Regions from separate parts of the Aliivibrio thorii genome, predicted to be linked through region 4. Evidence: predicted binding sites of a transcription regulator. Region 4 holds the regulator's gene; each other region holds the start of a gene.
The links. The regulator PurR, encoded in region 4, represses purine synthesis genes. The targets are predictions, from matches to a motif close to TNANGNAAACGTTTNCNTNA.
Positions count from the first base shown of each region.

Region 1: the regulator PurR is predicted to act here: its motif matches at 1,236-1,255, upstream of folD (bifunctional methylenetetrahydrofolate dehydrogenase/methenyltetrahydrofolate cyclohydrolase FolD).
Region 2: the regulator PurR is predicted to act here: its motif matches at 3,045-3,064, upstream of metK (methionine adenosyltransferase).
Region 3: the regulator PurR is predicted to act here: its motif matches at 1,522-1,541, upstream of AC2IP4_RS08965 (inosine/guanosine kinase).

Region 1 is NZ_CM170654.1:863,401-867,194, reverse strand. Features, by position in the region: gene AC2IP4_RS03920 (protein adenylyltransferase SelO) at 1-871, opposite strand, end outside; tRNA gene AC2IP4_RS03915 (tRNA-Arg) at 982-1,058, opposite strand; gene folD (bifunctional methylenetetrahydrofolate dehydrogenase/methenyltetrahydrofolate cyclohydrolase FolD) at 1,323-2,180, shown strand; gene AC2IP4_RS03905 (PrkA family serine protein kinase) at 2,369-3,794, shown strand, end outside.
Region 2 is NZ_CM170654.1:2,534,365-2,538,158, reverse strand. Features, by position in the region: gene rsmE (16S rRNA (uracil(1498)-N(3))-methyltransferase) at 1-216, opposite strand, end outside; gene AC2IP4_RS11525 (endonuclease) at 295-999, opposite strand; gene AC2IP4_RS11520 (SprT family zinc-dependent metalloprotease) at 1,113-1,607, opposite strand; gene metK (methionine adenosyltransferase) at 1,730-2,884, opposite strand; gene tkt (transketolase) at 3,271-3,794, shown strand, end outside.
Region 3 is NZ_CM170654.1:1,980,509-1,984,302, reverse strand. Features, by position in the region: gene serS (serine--tRNA ligase) at 1-276, shown strand, start outside; gene trxC (thioredoxin TrxC) at 543-977, opposite strand; gene AC2IP4_RS08970 (HI1450 family dsDNA-mimic protein) at 1,122-1,445, opposite strand; gene AC2IP4_RS08965 (inosine/guanosine kinase) at 1,629-2,933, shown strand; gene AC2IP4_RS08960 (D-hexose-6-phosphate mutarotase) at 3,017-3,794, opposite strand, start outside.
Region 4 is NZ_CM170654.1:1,126,214-1,130,007, forward strand. Features, by position in the region: gene AC2IP4_RS05150 (sensor domain-containing diguanylate cyclase) at 1-325, opposite strand, end outside; gene AC2IP4_RS05155 (TfoX/Sxy family DNA transformation protein) at 557-1,144, opposite strand; cyclic di-GMP riboswitch class I at 1,271-1,355, opposite strand; gene purR (HTH-type transcriptional repressor PurR) at 1,509-2,516, opposite strand; gene torD (molecular chaperone TorD) at 2,792-3,439, opposite strand; gene torR (two-component system response regulator TorR) at 3,674-3,794, shown strand, end outside.

The DNA.
Region 1 (3,794 bases), 260 kb from region 4:
GGTTAAAGGCATAACGCCCCTGATAGTCAGAATGATTACAAATATAATTTGGCTCATAATCATCAAGAAAACCAAAAGGACCATAATCAAATGTTTGACCTATAATCGACATATTATCAGTATTCATTACCCCATGAGCAAACCCTACCGCCTGCCACTGTGCAATCATAAAGGCAGTACGGTCAACAATCTCATTAAACATAGCTACATAAGGTTTATCTGACTCAAGACAATCAGGAAAGTGCCATTCAATCACTTTATCTGCGAGTAATTTTTGCTCTGCAAGTAAATTGCTATAAAACAAATGCTCAAAATGTCCAAATCGAACATGAGACTCTGTCGCTCTAATTAATAATGCTCCCGTTTCATACCCTTCACGAAAAACAGCAGTATCACTTGTCATCATACCCAAAGCTTGGGTGGTTGGAATATTCAATCCTGACATTGCTTCGCTACACAAATATTCTCTGATAGTCGAACCTAATACAGCACGCCCATCGCCAGTACGAGAATAAGGCGTGCGCCCTGCCCCTTTTAAATGAAGTTCAAAACTTACCCCTAATTTATCAGTAATTTCACCTAGCAAAAGTCCTCGACCATCTCCCAGGTCAGGATTGTAGCTACCAAATTGATGCCCTGCATATTTCATCGCTAAAGGATAAAAAACAGAAGGAAGGTTTTCGCCTGAAAATGTCGATAACAACTCAGGTTTATTATCAGGGTTCAACGGTAATCCAAACTGCTCAGCCAGCCTTTTATTCCACATAACCCAACGACTATTATCCAGCGGACTTGGGGTGACATGAGTAAAGAAACAGGAAGGTAATTCAGAATAACGGGTTGTAATTGAAAAAGCGTTCCAAAAAGACATTTGTACATTCCATTAACGAACAATAATGTAACGCTAGCATATTGATAAATGATATGACAGAAATGAAAAAAGCCGCATTAACCATAATGGTTAATGCGGCTTTTTCAATTTGGTACGCCCTGAAGGATTCGAACCTTCGACCACCTCCTTAGAAGGGAGGTGCTCTATCCAGCTGAGCTAAGGGCGCTCTATGGGGTAGGATTATACGAATATCCGAAATCAGATCAATCCTTTTCTTATCATTATCTTACCGAATGCTGAAAAAAAGGACAGATCGTGCATTGTTTGATCTAAACTCTGGCTTAAAATCATCTTTTAGACGAAAAATAAATACCAATACAATATACAAGTATATTAAACACCAAAAAGCAATCGTTTGCGTTATAGCAATTACTTTTTGTTTCTGCGACAATACGCAGGTCAATCAGTATTAGACCGCTAAAGGAACACTATGACCGCTCAAATTATCGATGGAAAACTTATCTCCCAAACTGTTCGCTCAGAAGTTGGGGCTCGCGTTAAAGCTCGTGTAGAAGCCGGATTACGTGCTCCAGGGCTAGCCGTAGTATTAGTAGGACAAGATCCCGCTTCTCAAGTTTATGTCGGCAGTAAGCGTCGCGCGTGTGAAGAAGTCGGCTTTATTTCAAAATCTTATGATTTACCAACAACGACAACAGAAGCTGAATTACTGTCTATTATTGACACATTGAATCAAGATGCTGAAATTGATGGTATTTTAGTTCAACTTCCTCTTCCTGCTGGAATGGATAGTACTAAAATCTTAGAACACATTGACCCTGAAAAAGATGTTGATGGTTTCCACCCATATAATGTAGGTCGTTTATCTCAGCGAATTCCAAAATTACGCTCATGCACACCAAAAGGCATTATTACTCTTCTTGACCGTTACAATATTCAAGTTCGTGGTATGCATGCCGTTGTTGTTGGTGCATCTAATATTGTTGGGAGACCAATGACATTAGAATTACTACTTGCAGGCTGTACCACCACCACTTGTCATCGATTCACCAAAGATCTTGAGCATCATATTCGTCAAGCCGATCTGGTTGTAGTTGCAGTAGGTAAACCTAACTTCATACCTGGAGAGTGGATAAAAGGAGGTGCTGTCGTGGTCGATGTAGGTATTAATCGCTTAGATAGCGGCAAACTTATTGGTGACGTTGAGTATGATGTTGCAAAAACAAAAGCAAGCTATATCACTCCAGTACCTGGAGGTGTTGGCCCAATGACTGTTGCTAGCCTAATTGAAAATACATTACTGGCTTGCGAGCAATACCACTGTAAATAAACAAATCAAATAATAAAAATATCAATAGGCAAGCTTTTTAAAGGTTCGCCTTTTTTATACCTGCGCGCTGCCACATTTCTCACTTAATTTTTATTCTATTTTCAGTTTTTTCTTGGACAAAATAAGGGTTTAGTTACTAACCTTAGATAAGAACGATTTGGAACTATGGACGACAAGAGGAAATGGATATGAGTATTTTTGACCACTATCAAGCCCGTTATGAAGCAGCAAAAGATGAAGAAATATCACTGCAGGATTTCTTGTCATTATGTAGTAACGACAAAAGTGCTTACGCAAATGCAGCAGAAAGACTTCTTATCGCTATTGGCGAACCAGAAGTAATCGACACTGCACTTGATCCTCAGCTGAGTCGTATTTTTTCTAATCGTGTCATCTCTCGCTATGAGACCTTTAAAGACTTCTATGGTATGGAGGAGCCAATTGAACAAATTGTTTCTTACCTTAAACATGCCGCTCAAGGCCTAGAAGAGCGCAAACAAGTGCTTTACCTATTAGGCCCAGTAGGTGGCGGTAAATCATCATTAGCTGAAAAACTAAAAAGCTTAATGCAGAAATTACCTATTTATGTATTAAGTGCTAATGGAGAACGAAGCCCTGTCAACGATCACCCTTTCTGTTTATTTGATGTCACAGAAGATGGCGAGTTACTAAAAAAAGAATACGGTATTGAGCCTCGTAACCTACGTTCAATAATGTCTCCGTGGGCAGCAAAACGATTACATGAATTCGGTGGCGACATTACCAAATTTAAAGTAATCAAAGTGCACCCATCAATTCTCGACCAAATAGGGATAGCCAAAACAGAACCAGGGGACGAGAACAATCAAGATATTTCATCTCTTGTTGGTAAAGTAGACATTCGTCAATTAGAGCATTTTGCCCAAGATGACCCTGATGCTTATAGTTATTCAGGCTCCTTATGTAAAGCCAATCAAGGTTTAATGGAGTTTGTAGAGATGTTTAAAGCACCAATCAAAGTGCTTCATCCTCTACTAACGGCAACACAAGAAGGTAATTTTAACGGCACAGAAGGATTATCAGCTCTGCCTTTTGATGGCATGATTTTAGCTCACTCAAATGAATCAGAATGGCAGTCTTTCCGAAATAATAAAAACAATGAAGCCTTTTTAGATAGGGTTTATATCGTAAAAGTCCCTTATTGTTTACGTGTTTCAGAAGAAGTTAGAATTTACCAAAAACTGCTTGAGCATAGTGAACTTTATCATGCCCCTTGCGCCCCTAGTACCTTAGATATTTTGGCTCAATTTTCGATATTGTCTCGCCTTAAAGATCCAGAAAATTCATCACTGTTCTCTAAAATGCGCGTTTATGATGGTGAAACATTAAAAGATACTGACCCAAAAGCCAAAAGCTATCAGGAATATAAAGATTTCGCAGGTGTTGATGAAGGAATGTCAGGCTTATCAACTCGATTTGCCTTTAAAATCCTTTCTCGCGTATTTAACTTTGATCAAGCGGAAGTTGCAGCAAACCCTGTTCATCTTTTCTATGTCATTGAACAACAAATTGAGCGAGAACAATTTGCTCAAGACATTGCCGACAAATACACCGAATTTGTCAAAGGCTTCTTAG
Region 2 (3,794 bases), 1.4 Mb from region 4:
GCGTTCAACGCGTTCACTGATTTCAATTTCTACGCTTTTCTTTGATGCGGAAATAATCACTGCAGGAAACTCAGCACCGCTGCCATCAAACAGTAATACAGCTTCACCTTCTTTCATTCGCATTACACGGCCAACATGATTGGCGGCATCATCACTTAAGTTTACTTTACCTTGTGAAGGAAGCAGTTCTGGATGATGGATTCTTGGTATTCTCATAGTCTACTTTTCTTTAACTATCTTATGTTTAAGGATGGAGGTTAAAATGTGCTTTTTCAACCTCTAGCTCTGTCTAATTTATTTCGTGCATGCTTTGTAGACAAATTGGTTATGGTTGCCTTGGATCTTAGCAATGCGCTTATCTCGTTCGCACTCCCATGTAGATACAGGGTATTGCTTGTTCCATGCTTCCATTAGCTGGCGTTGGGCTTTGGATAAATTAAAATGGTACTCATTATTCATGTATAAATAAGTACGTGCAATTGCACCTCTTGACTGTACTGGTGGTTCTGCCACTCTGTTTTTGAAATCGACCTTAAAAGCACATTGCCCATAATAAGCGCCTTTATTATCATTCCATTGTGAAAAACGGAAATTAGAACGGTCTCCATTTACTTCACCCACTGCAGGAACTAAATTATGTAAATCTGCTTCCATTGATTTGAATTGTTTATCGTTCCTAGTGCAGTTTTTTCGCCCACCATTTTGCCAGCATTGGCGCTGGTGTCCAAATTGCCAGGCAGGGACTACGTGCTCCCATTCAATACGACTGGCTCGTTTTTCTTGTTTACGAACTTGATAACCACAGCTTTCTAGATCTGGAATACCTTTCTTTTTATTTTTCCAAGTAATGTCGCACCCACAATAAAATGAAGTTGGGTAATCAAGGTAAATCTTGACCGCTTCTTTTTTTGCTTTTGAAAAAGAAGAAGGAGGAGCGGCAAAAGCATGAAAAGTGATAGAAAAAATAAAGGCTGCAATAGCTAAGCGAATTAATCTCATAAGAGGCTCTACTGATTATTGTATTAATGCAGTAAGAGTAGCTTATTGTTAATTCGCATTATAGATAATTTGATAAACAGAATGATAAATCGGTTTATTTTGGGATTTTATGCCTATGAAGCTTGGTGTTTAGAGAGTTTTAGTGGTGACTGGCATGATTTACAAAGGTATTGAGTTTCTTCACGTTGAGCTCGGTTGTGACGACGTACTGTGAGTTCGTGTTGTGTGCACTTACAACGATAGGTAAATGTTTTTCCTTTGACTGATTCAACATTAAAACTGTGGGTGGTTCTAGCTGGTAAATTGAATACTTGATTCATTACGCTCTGCCACTCCTTACCGTGAGGTCGAACTCGGCCATATAATTTGAATACGATTAAATGTGCGATTTCATGAGGAATTACTTCATTAATAAAAGTGTGTTGATTTTCTTCTAATAGGATAGGGTTGATGCGTATTTCCCAGCCTTGAAGACGAGCGGTTCCCGCAATTTTTCCACGTTGAGTAAAATTAATTTCAGGTAAAGAAAAAGGACGTTTAAAAAAACTTGAGGCTCGTTGAATGCATTGTTGAGCTTTAGCAATAGATGCTTGTTGAAGTGGAGTCATTGAATCTCTTTATTTTTGAGTGTTGCTGTAAAGGTGATGCTTTAAGCTATAAAGAGTATATGGGGCCTGAAAGTAAAAAAGGAAGCCGAAGCTTCCTTTTTAAAACAGATTTAAGTAATAATTTACTTAATGCCTGCGAAGTCACGCAGGATGTCAGCTTTGTCAGTTGCTTCCCATGGAAACTCTTCACGACCGAAATGACCGTAAGCTGCTGTCTTCTTGTAGATTGGCTGAAGAAGGTTAAGCATTTCTTGTAGACCGTATGGGCGTAGGTCGAAGTGTTGACGAACCGCTTCAATGATGATGTCGTGAGATACTTTTTCTGTACCAAACGTTTCAACCATGATTGATGTTGGATCAGCAACACCGATAGCGTATGAAAGTTGGATTTCACAACGATCAGCCATGCCTGCAGCAACAATGTTTTTCGCTACGTAACGCGCAGCATATGCTGCTGAACGGTCAACTTTTGATGGATCTTTACCAGAGAATGCACCGCCACCGTGACGAGCTGCGCCGCCATAAGTATCAACGATGATTTTACGACCTGTCAGGCCACAGTCACCCATTGGGCCACCGATAACAAAACGACCTGTTGGGTTAATAAAGAACTTAGTTTCTTTATTTAACCATTCTTGAGGAAGTACTGGCTTAATTATCTCTTCCATTACTGCTTCACGAAGATCTGGAGTGGTTACTGAATCACAATGCTGAGTTGAAAGAACTACAGCATCGATGCCAACAATTTTACCTTGGTCGTATTGGAAAGTTACTTGAGATTTTGCATCTGGACGTAAGAAATCCAGTTTGCCACTCTTTCGTACTTCAGCTTGCTTTTTAACAAGTAGGTGAGAGTAAGTAATTGGTGCAGGCATTAAAATTGGTGTTTCGTTTGTTGCGTAACCAAACATGATACCTTGGTCACCAGCACCTTGATCTTTAGGATCGGCTTTATCAACACCTTGGTTGATGTCTGGTGACTGCTTACCAATTGTGTTTAGTACTGCACAAGAATTAGCATCAAAACCCATGTCTGAATGTACGTAACCAATTTCACGAACGGTTTCACGAGTGATTTCTTCGATATCAACCCATGCAGAAGTGGTGACTTCACCACCGACCATAACCATGCCAGTTTTTACGTACGTTTCACAAGCAACACGTGCTTTTGGATCTTGTTCTAAGATCGCATCAAGTACGGCATCTGAAATTTGGTCTGCAATTTTATCTGGATGACCTTCTGATACTGACTCAGAGGTAAATAGGTGCTTAGCCATGATGAGCTCCACTTCTATAGGTAATAAATTTTAAGAAAATACCCACAGTATATATAAGTCTATACGTTTAACAGTGTAGGTGTTCTTCCATCTAGACGGCCATAATAGAGAAAAATTGATTAATTACAACCCATTTCAATGAATGATATGAATATAAGACATAACCAATCGTTTGCGTTTAATTGTGATAATTATCCATAGAAATAAGGTTTTCTGTCTAAATCGTGAAAAAAAGCGCTTTATTTCCTAAGTAAACGTTTGCAGTCGTTATAAGGCTTTGCGACAATACGGCGCTGCAAATTTAAGTTAATCCATATTTATGGGTAACTAATCAAGAGTTAATGAGCTCAATAAACATATAGTCCTTCGAATTTTCAGGAGCAGGCATGTCTTCACGTAAACATCTAGCAAATGCAATCCGCGCTTTAAGTATGGATGGTGTTCAACAAGCAAACTCTGGTCACCCAGGCGCACCTATGGGTATGGCAGACATCGCTGAAGTATTATGGCGTAGCCACCTAAATCATAACCCACAAAACCCAGAGTGGGCTGATCGCGACCGTTTCATTCTTTCGAATGGCCACGGCTCAATGCTGATTTATTCTCTGCTTCATCTTTCAGGTTACGACCTGTCTATCGAAGACTTAAAGAACTTCCGTCAACTGCATTCTAAAACTCCAGGTCACCCTGAGTACGGCTATGCTCCTGGCATCGAAACAACAACAGGTCCATTAGGCCAAGGTATCACTAACGGTGTTGGTATGGCGATGGCTGAAAAAGCATTAGCTGCACAATTTAACCGTGAAGGTCACGATATCGTTGACCATAATACATACGTGTTCATGGGCGATGGCTGTCTAATGGAAGGTATCTCTCACGAAGCATGTTCTTTAGCGGGTACATTAGGTCT
Region 3 (3,794 bases), 850 kb from region 4:
ACTTACGATTTAGAAGTGTGGGTTCCAGCACAAGAAACGTACCGTGAGATCTCTTCTTGTTCAAACATGTGGGATTTCCAAGCTCGTCGTATGCAAGCTCGTTTCCGTCGTCAAGGTGAGAAGAAGCCAGAACTAGTTCACACACTGAACGGTTCAGGTCTTGCAGTAGGTCGTACAATGGTTGCTATCCTAGAGAACTTCCAACAAGCTGATGGTAAGATTGCTATCCCTGAAGTACTACGTAAGTACATGAACGGTGTAGAATTCATCGGTTAATCTGTTCTATAACATAGACTAGATAAACATTAAAAAGTCGCTGTATGTTAAGTCATACAGCGGCTTTTTTTTGTCTGCTATTTACATTATACCAATCTACATAAGTATTTGATCATTCTTGCTTGTTAAAATCGATTATATCTGTGTTATACCTTTCTATTGCAAAAATTAGGTGTAATTAGAACCACTAGTTACTGTAATTTATGCCTTGCTCTAATCGATTTTTCCTACGCAACTATCTGAACAACTGCTTATCCAGAATGGTATTATTTAAGCAGTGCTTGATTTAGCCACTGATCAAATTGACCTTTTGGTAATGCCCCATTAATCATATCTACACGTTGACCGTTCTTAAAGACCATGATCGTAGGGATAGAGCGGATCTGATATTGTGCGGCAATTTGTTGTTGGGCTTCCGTATTTACTTTTACACAGCGAATTTGGCCATTACGTTCAGCAGCAACGTCTTCAAATACCGGAGAGAATCCGATGCATGGATTACACCACGGGGCCCAAAAATCGATGACAATAGGTTTATCACTATTCATCAAAGCTGCAAGATTATCAGATGTCCCTTCTAGTGGTTTTCCATCCAATAGTGATTCTTTACAGCGTCCACAGGTTGCAGTGTCATTAATGCGTTCAATAGGAAGGCGGTTGAGTCCATTACACAATGGGCATCGAGATTGAAATTGAGACATGGTATTCCTTTATAATTTTATAGCGAAAATTGCTTGTGAGCATAAAGAAATAATGGGGATGTTATGTGAGATATTCAATTACAAAGAGCAATAAAAAAGGAGCAAATAAATGCTCCTTAGTACGAAATGCTAAGCTTGGTGAAATTAATCACGCTTCCATAACATGTGGCAGAACTTGTGTTCAGGATCACGGCTTACTAGCATACGAGCAAAGACATCATCTAAAACATCAGACTCTTCATTCACTAAGCCAATTAGTACTTCAGCATAGATTTCTGCGTCAACATCAAAGCCAACGTGCTCAGCCCAATCATCACGAGTATCTACGACTTCAGCCGCACCGCGGTCATCAAATTGAAGAGTGAATAGTGCTACATCAGCCGGTTCAAGATTGTCTTGAGCCATTTCAAGGAAAATATCGTAAGCGACTTCGATTACGTCATCATAGCTAATTAGTTCAGTTGTCATGGTGATTACCTTTAGAAAATACGCTCATAAATTATCACGAATGTCCTCTATAAGGCTAGAGCTATCAACAAATAGAAAGAGCAAACGTTTGCCTTTCGTTGAGGCTAATATCAGTAGTTGCGGCAGAGTTATTGAGCGGCTAAACTTCGCACTTCTTCCATTAGCCAGTTGAATGATTATTTTATGAAATTTCCAGGTCAGCGTAAATCCAAGCATTATTTCCCAGTTCACGCTCGTGATCCATTAGTTAGCCAAGCTCAAGAAACCAAAAAAATGTCGCGTACGCACATTATCGGTATTGATCAAACGTTAGTGGATATTGAAGCTCGAATTGATGATGCTTTTATTGAAAAGTATGGCTTGAGTAAAGGACACTCTCTGGTTATCGATAATGATAAAGCGGAAATGCTTTATAACGAGCTTAAAGATAACAATATGATCACCAACGAGTTCGCTGGTGGTACGATTGGTAATACACTTCACAACTATTCAGTATTGGCTGATGATAAATCTACATTGCTAGGTGTGATGAGTGAAGACATTCATATTGGTAGCTACTCATACCGCTACTTATGTAATACGTCTAGCCGAATGGATTTGAACTACCTTCAACCGGTTCCTGGTGCAATTGGTCGTTGTTTTGCGCTTATTAGCCAAGACGGTGAGCGTACGTTTGCGATCAGCGAAGGTGACATGAACCAACTTCGTGCAGAAAGCATTCCAGAGAAAATCTTTAAAAATGCATCTGCATTAGTACTGACTGCTTATTTAGTTCGTTGTAAAGATGGCGACCCAATGCCAGCTGCTACGATGCAAGCTATTGAGTACGCGAAAAAGCATGACGTACCAGTAGTATTGACTATGGGTACTAAGTTTGTTGTTCAAGATGACCCACAATACTGGCGTGACTTCCTAAACGATCATGTATCAGTGGTTGCTATGAACGAAGAGGAAGGTGAGGCGCTTACTGGTGCTTCAGATCCCCTACAAGCAGCAGATAAGGCTCTTGAATGGGTTGATCTTGTCTTATGTACCGCGGGCCCTGTAGGGCTTTATATGGCGGGTTATACTGAAGACGAAGCAAAGCGTGAAACTTCTTTGCCATTACTTCCAGGTACTATTCCAGAATTCAACCAATTTGAGTTTAGCCGTCCTGCAATTAAAGACAGCTGTGAAAATCCAATGAAGGTGTATTCCCATATCTCACCATACATGGGCGGCCCTGAAAAAATCAAGAATACCAATGGAGCGGGTGATGGCGCTTTATCGGCTTTATTACACGATATGGCAGCAAACCATTATCACCGTAATAATGTACCTAACTCAAGCAAGCATCAGCACTCTTACTTAACGTACTCTTCGTTCTCTCAAGTATGTAAGTATTCAAACCGTGTAAGCTTTGAAGTATTAGCACAACATTCACCACGTTTATCTCGTGGTTTACCAGAGCGTGAAGATTCGTTAGAAGAGTCTTACTGGGAAAGGTAAGCTCAGTATGAGTTTATTATAAAAAAATAGATGTTATAAAAACGGAAGCCTAAGTGCTTCCGTTTTTGTTTCTGTCTTTAAGATTAAGCGCTAATTATTGTACTTAATACAAATGATTCATTAGGTTGAATTACTTTAGCTGTTTCTAGACTTGCAGCATGATAGGTTGATTCAACACACACCATCGTTTGGTAGCCATTATTATTCATATCACCCATAGATTCAGCCCCTTCAATCCAAGGATTCCAAATTACCGCTGAATTGTGTCCAGCATTAGTGATAGATAGCGTACGTTGTGTATCTGAGATTAGAACTGTATTTTCTGGTTGGGTGTAAACACGGTCAATAGCGGCATCAATAGATAGCGTATCGCCGCCAGAGCATACTTTAGCTTCCTGTAAGCCATCAATATAGCTTGAACCCATACCAGTAATTGTTGTGGTGTTAATATCTGAAATATTTAGGTATGTGTGCAATGCACCTGAGCAGTTCCACGCTTTATCATCTGTATTTTTCGCATCTAGAGTAATAAGTAACTCATCGCCAATTTCGACAGTCAAGCGAGCTTCAAACTCAAAAGGCCAAATAGCTTTGGTTTCTTCTGATGCTTTTAAACCAAGAACCACAATAACGCCGTTATCATTTTCACGATGCTCAATTAGTGACCAAGTGCTATTGCGAGCAAAGCCATGAGCAGGATCTGCAATGCGACCAAACCAAGGCCAGCAAACAGGAACACCGCCACGAATTGCTTTCTCTGGGTTAAAAATAGCCTCTTTACTCATCCAAATAAGGTTTTCTTGGCCTTTTGGAGTGAAAGATAAAACATGACCACCATGCAAAGAGATCGCTGCCTCTGCT
Region 4 (3,794 bases):
CAAGCTGTAAGACGGCGTTTAAAGAAATATCACTATCAGCAATTGGCGTGCCGTCTGATTTTATCAGAGTAATATGGTCTTCTTTGGCAATAACTAGTTTTGTTTTTATGTATACATCCAATGCTTTTAAATCAGAAAAGGAAACTTGGTCGTCATTGATGTCTTTTATAATACGAGAGGCTTCTTCAGATAGACTACCTTCAACTTTGTGCTCAAGCCAATTTGAGAGTGTTGAATTAAACACAAATAAGCCAATAGATATTGTAAATACCATTGATATTATAGGTAAATAAAGCCACTTTTTGCTGATTGTATTTTTACTCATTAACACCGCCTTATAAAACGCACGCCATTTAACAGTTTTATGTTCTATATATGAAGACGTAGCATAACTGATAGTTATATAAAGTAACAGATATTGTTACAAAGGAGAGTTAAAGTGTGAAGGCTTGTCGCTTTATTTAGTTTTAAGGGGGGGGAGCTTGGTTTAGGGAGGGTTAACGCCTTAATCTCTTTGATAGAGCATAAGATTAAGACGTATAGATTAACACTTAGTTTATAATTGCTTTCTTAATTCACTTCGTGTTTCTGCTGAAACAACAGACCAATGAGTTCCTTTAATCGCTCCTTCAAGCGACCAAAGTAATTCATCACTCACACTGTTTGAATGTGTCTGTTGAATTGCTTTATAAGCATTAACAGCTCCAGTGGTGCGCAACTCTTCAACAGTATTAATGCCTGCTTTTTTAAGCATTCTTTCTGTCGCTAATCTTAGATTTGGTAAATCTTTGATACGAGAAGGTCCGGCTGTTTGCTGTTTCTTTTTATCTTTTTTAGCGACATCTAAAGCTATGACAGCTTGAATTAAGATTGAGTCTGGCTCTTCCCAACATTCAGCTGAAATTGCAAAGTATTTAGTTACAACAGGAAAACCACGCTTTTTATAAACGTATGGTTCAAACCCTTGCTCTTTAAATAAATTGATAGTCTCATCACTAGCTCTTAAATGAAGTTTATCTTGAACAACAAGAGCGAACATAGTGCCATCAATAAAAATGCCAAAACCACCAAACATTGAGCGTGAAGTGATCTTACCTAAAGATGAAAGTAAATGAAGTGATTCTTTTAGTACTGGTTTATCCATTGCAATAATTCTCGGTTAGTAAGTCTATGTCACTAAACAACTGAGCCCGAGGAAATGGTAGCAAGTTCAAAGTAAGGTATTGTTATTTTAAAGTAAAAATTAACAATACTTGAGAGAATACTTACTGTCGGCAACCCCGCTACCTTATATATAAATACGTAGGCCGGAAGCTTTGCGTCCTGTACTTTCGTACAGTTTGCCCTGTTCGTGACTTTGCTGATAATATAGCAATTTATAGTAAGAGTTGTTGCACAATTGAGCGTAGTGTGATGTTGCTTCAAAAAATGATCATTTATTTTTGTTAAGTCGGTTCAAATTTTAAGTGTAAATTGAACCAACTCGTATTTTAATAAGTAAATAAGCGCTATTTGATTCTATTTGATACGCTGCTACGAGAGACAACTTCAGGCTGCATTTCAAAAATGCGACGCTCATGGTGCTTATCTTTAATGCGCTCTAATAAAATCTCTACCGCTGTTTTACCAACACGACGTTTAGGTTGGTGAATAGTTGTCAGGGGTGGAGAGAAATACGCCGATAATTCAATATTGTCGTAACCAATAACTGAGATGTCTTCAGGTACTTTTAAGCCCGCTTGTTGAATTTTACTTATTGCCGCCAGTGCCATAATATCGTTAAAGCAAAATAGTGCTGTTGGACGCTCTGTCATTGCTAGTACTTTATCTACAGCTTTTGATGCTGAAGCACACTCGAAGTCGCCTTCCAAAATCCAGTCAGGGTTAGCGCTTAAGTTTGATTCAGCTAAAGCTCGTTCGAACCCACGAACACGCTCTTTACACGTTAATTTATCTAACTGACCTGTAATACAAGCGATTTTTTCATGGCCGTTTTCAATTAAATGTTTTGTTGCTAAGTAACCGCCTTTTTCTGAATTATCAATGATTTTATCTGTACGTGGGCTATCTGGGCCCCAATCCATAATAACCATTGGTAGCTCAGTGTTTTTTTCAAGCAGCGCTAATAGTTGTTCATTAAGGTCTGAACACATGACTAATAGGCCATCAACACGTTTTTCTGAAAGCATGCGAAGATAATGTTTTTGCTTATCTAAATCGCCTTCAGTATTACACATAAATAAAGTGTAACCTTGTTTGTAACAGTAATTCTCAACACCATGCATAACCTCTGCAAAAAATGGGTTGAAAGATTGTGTTACTAACATACCAATCGTACGTGTTGTATTGCATTTTAAACTGCGAGCAACGGCACTAGGTGCGTAGTTTAGTTCTTCAACCGCTTCCCATACACGTTTTTGAGTTGCTTCGGCAACAAAACGAGTTTTATTAATTACATGAGAGACAGTGGTAGTAGAAACAGCTGCAAGTTTTGCAACATCTTTAATAGTAGCCATATAAAAGCCTTAATGGGTAAAATAAGGGGCTATTTATGTTCCAACAAAATTGATATTACATTATGTAGATATGATGGAAGATAAATAGGCCCTGGTTATAAATGAAAAAAACCGCCAAAAATGCGGTTTTCATTTAATGATCAAATTTTATCGTTTGCGCTCACATTTTATAGGTAAAGCATAGTGCAAACAATTAGTGATTTAATTAATTTTGTTAATGATTTGATTTATATCACACACCTGTAAAAATATTGTACCAATATATAAACTATAAATTACTCACCTGTAAGGAAAGTAACATCAAGTTGTAGAAAGGTTACAAGGAAAGTCGTTACTGCAGCATAAAAGCCGAATTCATCTCTCTCCTTACAAATATGGTTAAATTTTGGAGTCCAAGATAATAGCTGTTTATTAATAAAAGAAAGTTGCGCACTCATATAAGCTTCAAAGTCTTCTTCAGAAGTTTGCTGATTTGTCATTAGGATTAAATTCCCAAGGAAATCTAGTTCAATAGCTATATGGTCTGCGGGTTCATTGAATTCTGCTTTTTGAGCAATCTTGTACTTTTCTAGTAATTCACGCATATCTTGAGCAGGTTTTGCATTAAGAAGGCCTGATTTATCTAAATAGATTGATGCATAAGGTAGAGCACTGTTTTTGTCAGAACCTAAAAATGCTTGGCAAAAATCAGCTGATAATTCAAGCTGTGCATCGTCGCGAGCTTGAAGTTTATTTAACTTTTCAACCAATTCATTTACCGATGACGCTAATTCTGGCGTCTTCCCTAAATCAGACAGGAAAGTACGAACTTCAAAACTGTTATATTGTTCTAATTGTTCTTCTGTTAGTTCATTCGCTAATAAGTTCGACAACCACCAGTAAATTTCAGCGCGTTGTTCGTTAAATGCAGTTAATTCGTTCATGTCTCTTTGCTCCAAGAAATTTATTTAAGAATTGTACTGGATAAGTATGAAAAGGAATAGCACCTATCATTAACAGGGTGTATAAAGATATGTGTAAAGATTAAATTTCGATTTTTATTAATAATTGTTTTGAATCAATTAAAATACAGAAATATCAATTGAGAATTGGCATTATTACAAAATATGAATAGAATAAGATAAGAACTATCCAAATAACCATTAAAAGAGAATATTATGAGCTATCACATTTTAGTTGTTGAAGACGAAGTGGTAACTCGCTCTAAGCTTGTAGGCTACTTTGAAGCCGAGGGATATCAAGTGAGCGAGGCTGAAACAGGGGCAGAAATGCGAACTA